Linked DNA regions of Pseudolabrys taiwanensis. The protein of the gene in region 1 binds, or shares a complex with, the protein of each later gene. Links are inferred from orthologs where the notes say so. Each region holds a gene or a part of one and is shown on either strand. Other genes may lie near its edges.

Evidence for each region. The genes of interacting proteins can lie anywhere in the genome.
Region 2: the proteins of trxA (region 1) and trxB are in contact, whole or in part, in a crystal structure (PDB 1F6M), measured with the Escherichia coli proteins. The link is inferred for Pseudolabrys taiwanensis from one-to-one orthologs.

What each region holds. Positions count from the first base shown.
Region 1 is NZ_CP031417.1:3,932,131-3,934,933, reverse strand. It holds trxA (thioredoxin), read left to right. Parts: upstream 1-1,143; coding sequence 1,144-1,464; downstream 1,465-2,803. Other genes in the region: DW352_RS18665 (ATP-dependent DNA ligase), read left to right, coding at 1,689-2,687; addA (double-strand break repair helicase AddA), read left to right, coding at 1-1,051. UniProt on the Escherichia coli protein: Participates in various redox reactions through the reversible oxidation of its active center dithiol to a disulfide and catalyzes dithiol-disulfide exchange reactions.
Region 2 is NZ_CP031417.1:2,838,677-2,844,060, forward strand. Bases 1-2,767 are described here. They hold trxB (thioredoxin-disulfide reductase), read left to right. Parts: upstream 1-784; coding sequence 785-1,750; downstream 1,751-2,767. Other genes in these bases: DW352_RS13580 (chromate transporter), read right to left, coding at 1-33; DW352_RS13585 (Lrp/AsnC family transcriptional regulator), read right to left, coding at 68-535; DW352_RS13595 (LysR family transcriptional regulator), read left to right, coding at 1,774-2,664. Outside these bases: DW352_RS13600 (ABC transporter substrate-binding protein), read right to left, coding at 3,038-4,084; DW352_RS13605 (ABC transporter permease), read right to left, coding at 4,125-4,925; DW352_RS13610 (ABC transporter ATP-binding protein), read right to left, coding at 4,929-5,384.

The DNA.
Region 1 (2,803 bases):
GGCCAACACCGTCATACTCGCCGACACCACATCGGCGCCGACCGGGCCGCGCGATCCGCGCCTGCTGCATCTGCCCGGCGGCCCCGTGGTCTGGGGCACGGCGCGATCCGACGATGTCGGTGCGATGAGCGAGGCGCGCGAGCGCGTGCGCACCGACGCGCGCGACGAATATCGGCGCCTGTTGTACGTGGCGATGACGCGCGCGGCCGAGCGGCTGATCGTGTGCGGCACGCAAGGGCGCACCAAGATTCCCGATGGCTGCTGGTACAGCCTCGTCTGCGATGCGTTGGAATTGGACTGCACGACCGAGCCTGCGGACGATGGCGACGGCGAGGTGCTGCGCTATCGCAAAGGCGAGGCGCAGCCTGCTGCGGCCCAGCCGCGCGAAGAGATGCAGCAGCCGGGTCTGACATTGGTGCCGGCATGGCTGTCGCAGGCGGCGAAACCGGAGCCGGTCGCGGTCCGTACGGTGACACCGTCGACGGTGGAAGAGGCGGTTACGCGCAAGCCCGGCGCCACCGCCGATACGCTTGCGCTAGTGCGCGGGCGGCTGACGCACCGGCTGATGCAGGCGCTGCCAGACATCCCGGCTGCGCGCCGCGCGCCGGCCGCCGCGGATTATCTGGCGCGCGCCGGCACGGAGTTGCCCGCAGGCGAGCGCGATGCGCTCGCCGCGCAAGTGATGCGGGTGCTCGAGCATCCGCGTCTGGCGGCTTTGTACGGGCCGGAAAGCCGGGCCGAAGTTCCGATCGTCGGCCGGCTCGTTCTGAACGGCGAGACGATCCAGGTAAGCGGCCAGATCGATCGTCTTGCGATCACCGAAGACACGGTTTTTATTGGCGATTTCAAAACGAATCGGCCGCCCCCGACGCGAATCGACGAGGTGCCGCGGCCTTACATCACCCAGCTCGCGCTCTATCGCGCCGTGCTGATGAAGTTATACCCGGACAAGGCCGTGCGGGCCGCGCTGATCTGGACGGAAGTGCCTGATCTGATGGAGCTTTCCACGGAGACGCTGGAAGCCGCATTGGCGCAGGTCAAGCCCGCGTGAGGGCCGCTTGACGGTAGGGGGGGCGCTCCATAGGTTTCGACTCCAATTCCTAGACGCTTTATGCGCCGCGACACACAACACGAGGTATTCCCATGGCCGTCGGCAAAGTCTCAGATGCCACCTTCGAAGCTGACGTGCTGAAGTCGGCTGAGCCGGTCGTGGTCGACTTCTGGGCCGAATGGTGCGGCCCGTGCCGCATGATCGCTCCGGCGCTGGAAGAGATCGCCGGTGCGCTCGGCGACAAGGTCAAGATCGTCAAGCTCAACGTCGACGAGAATCCGAACACCGCCGCCAAGTACGGCATCATGTCGATCCCGACACTGATGATGTTCAAGAACGGCGAGATCGCATCGCGCCAGGTCGGCGCCGCGCCGAAGCAGAAGCTGCAGCAGTGGATTTCCGGCGGCGTCTGAGGGCGTTACCGCCAAAACTTTCGAAGCGGCCGGCCGAAAGCCGGCCGTTTTGCTTTTGCAGGGTGTCGCGCTTTTTCTTCACCTCCCCTGGAGGTGGGAGGGCGAAGTGCGCAGGCGTCAAACGCCGACATGCGAACGAATTCGGCCGACACTTTCTCAACCGAAGCCGTTGTCGCGCGTTAACGAGGGTCATGACCCGCGCGCTCCGCCAACCTTTCGCTCCGATGGAAGCCTTGTCCGTGGCCGAGATCCCGGCGGGCAAGCAATGGCAGTACGAGCCGAAATGGGACGGCTTTCGTTGCCTGGTGTTTCGCGACGGCGACAAAGTCGCGCTGCAATCGAAATCCGGCCAGCCGCTCACCCGCTATTTTCCCGAGATCGTTGCCGCGGCCGCCGCGCTGAAGGCCAAGCGCTTCGTGCTCGACGGTGAGATCGTGGTGCCGCAGGGGCGCGTCTTCTCCTTCGACGATCTGCTGCAGCGCATCCATCCGGCGGCGAGCCGCGTGCGGCGTCTGGCGGAAGAGACGCCGGCGCTGCTGATCGTGTTCGATCTGCTGCTCGACGCGGACGGCGATGTGTTGACGAAGGACGTGTTGCCGGATCGCCGGGCGCGGTTGGAAGACTTCGCCAAGAAGTACTTCCGCGGGCAACGGAGCATCCGGCTATCGCCGGCGACGACGAAGCTCGCCGACGCGCGGAAATGGCTCAAGCAGGTCGGCGGCACGCTCGACGGCATTATCGCCAAGCGGCGCGATGTGCCTTACGAGAGCGGCAACCGCCATGGCATGCAGAAGATCAAGAATTTCCGTTCGGCCGACTGCGTGGTCGGCGGCTTCCGCTACAACGAAGGCAAGAAGACCGTCGGCTCGCTGCTGCTCGGACTCTATGACGACAAGGGTTTGCTCAACCATGTCGGCTTCACGTCGTCGTTGAAAAACGAAGAGAAGAAGGCCCTCACCGACAGACTGGAGAAGCTGATCGCGCCGCCGGGTTTCACCGGCGACAAGCCCGGTGGCCCGAGCCGCTGGTCCACCAAGCGCTCGTCGCAATGGCAGCCTTTGAAGCCGAAGCTGGTGGTGGAGGTTTGCTACGATCACTTCAGCGGCGGCCGTTTCCGTCATGGCACGCGGCTCGTGCGCTGGCGGCCCGACAAGGCGCCGAAGCAATGCACCATGGATCAGGTGCTGCAGAAGAAGGCGGATCTGATGAAGTTGTTGAAGTGAGGTGTCCCTCCCCTGAAAGGGGAGGGTCCGGCGCGTTAGCGCCGGGGGTGGGGTCACATCACAATCAAATGCAGCCCCCACCCGGCTCGCTTCGCTCGCCACCCTCCCCCGCGAGC
Region 2 (5,384 bases), 1.1 Mb from region 1 along the record:
GGTATGCGCGGCAGGCTCATCGGCCTGCGCCACGCCCGTGCCGGCGATGCTGTGCGCTCAGGGAGGACTAGTCCTCCATCGGCACCATGGCCGCATCCTTGGAGTTGCGCAGCACCAAGGAGGTCTTCACGTTGCGTACGTTCGGCGCCGAGGTGAGCTTCTCGACGAAGGCCTGGAAGGTCTTCAAGTCCGGCGCGACGCATTTGAGCACGAAATCGATCTCGCCCGAGAGCATCCAGCATTCGCGTACCAGCGGCTGCTTGCGCACGAAGTCCTCGAACGCGGCGAGATCGGTTTCGGCTTGGCTCGCGAGATGCACCATGGCGAAGACCGCCACTTCGTAGCCAAGCATCTTCTCGTCGAGCAGGGCGCGATACCCCTTGATGAAGCCGGCCTCCTCCAGCGCCCGCACGCGGCGCAGGCAAGGCGGCGCGGAAATCCCGACCCGGCGCGCGAGTTCCACGTTGGTGATCCGGCCATCGTCCTGCAATTCCTTGAGGATCTTGCGGTCAATGGCGTCCAGGCGGGCTGGCAAGACGGAATCCTTTTCGATCGGCATGCTCCTTCCATACCGCGAAATATTGTTTCGCGAAAGAATATTGCGCGAAATCCAGAGGATCAGGGGGTCGTTGACCCCAAGTCTGTGACTCCAGGGGTTGCGTATCTTGCATAGCTCCTCAGGAGGCCATACATCGGGACTGGGCAAAAGAGCCGGCGTTTTCCGTCCGGTCAGCCCGGGCGATGCCGGGGGAGCAACCCTAAACGCCCGCCAGGGGGCTTCTCCATGTCAAAGACCACCCACGCCAAAGTCGTCATCATCGGCTCCGGCCCGGCCGGTTACACCGCCGCCATCTATGCCTCGCGCGCGATGCTGCAGCCGATCCTGCTGCAGGGCATCCAGCCGGGCGGCCAGCTCACCATCACCACCGACGTCGAGAACTATCCCGGCTTCGCCGATGTCATCCAGGGCCCCTGGCTCATGGAGCAGATGCAGAAGCAGGCCGAACACGTCGGCACGCGGATCATCACCGACACCGTGCTCAAAGCCGACCTGTCGCAGCGCCCGTTCCGGCTCGAATGCGACTCCGGCGACGTCTATCTCGCCGAGGCGCTGATCATCGCCACCGGCGCCCAGGCACGCTGGCTCGACCTGCCTTCCGAGCAGAAGTTCAAAGGCTACGGCGTCTCCGCCTGCGCCACCTGCGACGGCTTCTTCTATCGCAACAAGGAAGTCATCGTCGTCGGCGGCGGCAACACCGCCGTCGAGGAAGCGCTGTTCCTGACCAATTTCGCCTCCAAGGTCACCATCGTGCACCGGCGCGATCACTTCCGCGCCGAGAAGATCCTGCAGGACCGGCTGTTCAAGAACCCGAAAATCGAAGTTCTCTGGGACAGCGTGCTCGACGACGTCATGGGCAGCGAGAGCCCGCTCAAGGTCAATCAGGTACGGCTCAAGAACATCAAGACCGGCGCGACCACCGAGCGCGCGATCGACGGCGTGTTCATCGCCATCGGCCATCAGCCGGCCTCCGAGCTGTTCGTCGGCCAGGTGCAGATGAAGCCGTCCGGCTACATCGTCACGGCCGGCCATTCCACCGCAACCTCGGTGCCCGGCGTGTTCGCCGCCGGCGACGTCACCGACGACATTTACCGGCAGGCGGTCACGGCCGCCGGACAGGGCTGCATGGCGGCGCTCGAAGTCGAGCGGTTTTTGGCCGCACATGAAACGCAACGGGCGGCCGCCGAATGACGATGACCACGCACAGTTCGTCGATGGACTGGGACAAGCTGAAAGTGTTTCACGCTGCCGCGGAAGCGGGCAGCTTCACCCATGCCGGCGAGCGTCTTGGACTGTCGCAGTCGGCGGTATCGCGGCAGGTTTCCGCGCTGGAGGGCGAACTCAACGTTTCGCTCTTCCACCGCCATGCGCGCGGCCTGATCCTCACCGAACAGGGCGAACTACTCTACCGCACGGCGCATGAAGTGTTCATGAAGCTGGAAGCGGCGCGCACCAAACTCACCGACAGCCGCGAGCGGCCGAACGGCGAGCTGAAGGTGCACACCTCGCTCGGTATCGGCGTGCATTGGCTGACGCCGCGGCTCGGCGAATTCCTCGATCTCTATCCCGACATCCAGATCACGCTCATCACCACCGACGAAGAGCTCGATCTCGCGATGCGGGAGGCCGACGTCGCCATCCGCTTGCGGCAACCGACGCAGCCGGATCTCATTCAGCGCAAGCTGTTCTCGGTGCACTTCCACGCTTACGCGTCGCCCGATTATCTCAAGCGCTTCGGCACGCCGCGCACGCACGAAGAGCTCGACAGCCACCGCATCATCCTGCTCGGCGGCGCCGTGCCGGCGCATTTCTCCAACCGGCGCTGGCTGCTCGATGCCGGCCGCGACGGCAAAGGCTCGCGCACGCCGACATTGTCGATCAACAACGTGCTCGGCGTGTTGCGCGCGTGTCAGCGCGGCCTCGGCGTCGCGATGCTGCCGGACTATCTCGTCGAAGAGAATGGCGGCTTGGTGCAGTTGTTCGGCGAAGCGAACACGCTCGCGCTCGATGCGTACTTCGTTTATCCCGAAGAACTCAAATCCGTCGCGCGCATTCAGGTCTTCCGCGACTTCCTCGTCGCGAATGCGCAGCGCTGGAATTTCTAAGTTCATATCGCTGAACGTTTCGCCCGCGCGAACAAATGCGGGCGAACGCACAAGCGCCACAATTCATATCGCGTTTGCCGCATCCGTCATGTGACGGCAAATTCAGCATGGCTGACATGCGGTGTGCCGCGTTGCTGAGCAGCGATATCGACAGCATACTTCAGGCTTGCTGCTGCGCCGGAAGTATCCTCCCAGATGAGCCGACGTCGCAGCATGTTCCCCTCTGGAAGAGTAGCCGGCCCCCACGCCGGTGATACTGTCGCCGGGCCCCACCCACGGGGCCCGGCTTTTTATATTCTCGTTATATTTTCATAAGATTGTTCGTCTCAAGGATCGCGACGATGGGACGAGCCGCCCATCGCCGCGGGTTCCGTCAGTTGCCGAACGGCTTGTCACGATCCAGTCGCGCCTTGGCTTCGCGCGCAATGCTGAGATCGAACAGCTGACTTTCCGGCACTTTGGTTTCCACGAGACGGAAATAATCCGACCAGTAGTCCTGCATTGCCATCACCGACTTCACGTTCGGTACACCATCTTCGTTGGTGTAAGACCAATGCGGTGCGATGGCGCGGACCAACTCGGGCTTTTGCAGTGCCGTCCGCTTGGCCAGAATCTCTACAATGTCCTTGTGTCCGTCGGGATCGCCGGCGGCGGCATTGAAATCCTTGACGCCCTGTAGATAAGCCATGGCGAAGCGCACCAGCACGTCGCGCTTTTCCTGCACGAACTGCTTTCGTGCCGCGTAGAGGCCTACGGCGCCGTCCGGATCGATCTCGTCGTCGACGGTGACGATCGGACCCCACTTGTTGTTCTGCGCAAAGAAGCCGAACTGATAAGCCAGATCGGTGGCATCCACCTGCTTCTGCCCGAGCATCTTCATGAGGTCCGGCTGCGGCACGTTGGTGACCCAGGTGACATCCTTGCGCGGATCGAGGCCGGCCTTTTCCAGCGCCTTGGCGAAGAGGTACTGATTGATGCTGCCGGTCGCGCCGAGACCGATGCGCTTACCCTTCAGCTTGGCGAAGTCGGCCATCGACTTCAGCCCGCCATCATGCAGCTCCTGCGTGACGTTGATGACGGTATAGCCGCGGCCGCGCTTGTTGTTGCCACGATCGAGCACGAAGACCAGCGGCGCGCCTTTGGCAATGCTGTTGAACAAGGCGGCGTTCGCCGTCATGAACGAGATATCGAGCTCGCCGGAGATCAGCGACGGCACCGCAAGCGCGCCGTCGATGAACATCTTCGGCTGCACGTCGATGCCGAGCTTCTTGAAGTAGCCCTTGCCTTCGGCGACGAAATAACCGCCGCCGGTGATGAATGGCCCCTCGCCGACTCGCACGACATCGTCGGCCGATGCGACCCGCCCCGTCGCCGCCAAGATGGCAAGCGACAGCATCGCAAGCGTCTTACCAAGCTTCATCGTTCTCCCCTCCGATACGAACCCACCACCGGCAATTTCTTCAATGCTCGCGCTCCGTCCAGGGAGCGATCATGCGGTCGATGCGCTTCTGCGCATTGGTAATGACGGCGCCGAACACCGCGAGCACGATCAGCGCGCCGAATACCTTTTCGGTTTCCATCACCTGACCGGCGTGAATGAGCAGGTAACCCATGCCGCTGTCGCTCGAGCCGCCGATCATCTCGGCGGCCACCACCATGATGATCGTCACGCCCATGCCGAGCTGCAGGCCGGAGAAAATGCCCGGCAGCGCCGCCGGGATCACCACTTTCAGCTGCACCTGCCGGACATTGGCGCCGAGGTCCTTGGCCGCCTTCATCAGGCCGCTGTCCACCTGGCGGATCGAGGCAAAAGTGGCGATGGCGACCGGGAAGAACGCGGTCACCGCGCTGATCACGATTTTGTAGGCTTCGCCCGTGCCGAGCCAGATGATCAGCAGCGGGATCAACGAGATTTTCGGCAGCGGATAGAGCGCCGCGATCCACGGGTCGACCATTCGCGCGACGAGGCGCGACATGCCCATGGCGATGCCCACAAGGATGCCGGTCGCTGCGGCCACCAGGAAGCCGGCCATGATGCGCAGGAAGGTGATCGACAGATGATAGGCGATCTCGCCGTCGGCGATCATCACGACCAGGTATTTGAAGATCGCGCTCGGTGCCGGCAGGAAGATCGGCTGCACCCCCTTCACGCGCACCATGATTTCCCAGGCGAGCACCACCGCGACGATGAGAAGATAAGGAACGACAATGTAGACGATCGCCCCGGCCTTGCTCTTGTGCTTGGTGCCGGTGGTGCCCATCGCCTAGCCCGCCACTTCTTCCTGTTGCCGCATCGCGTTGAGGACTTCCTCGCGGATCAGATGCAGCGCCCTGTCGTAGAGCCGGCCGAACTCCGGCGTGTTGACCATTTCCTGCGAGCGCGGCCGCGGCAGATCGACCTTGATCACTTCCTTGATCCGGCCGGGCCGCGCCGTCATCACCACGATCTCGTCGCCGAGCAGGATGGCTTCGTCGATGGCGTGGGTGACGAACAGCACGGTCTTGTTGGTCTGCTCGGTGATGCGGACCAGCTCTTCCTGCATCACGATCTTGGTCTGCGCGTCGAGCGCGCCGAAGGGCTCGTCCATCAGCAGGATCGGCCGCTCCATGATCAAGGCGCGCGCCAGCGCCACGCGCTGACGCATGCCGCCGGACAACTGCGGCGGCCGGTGCGCCTCGAAGCCGCGCAGGCCCACCATGGCGATCAGCGCGCGCGCCCG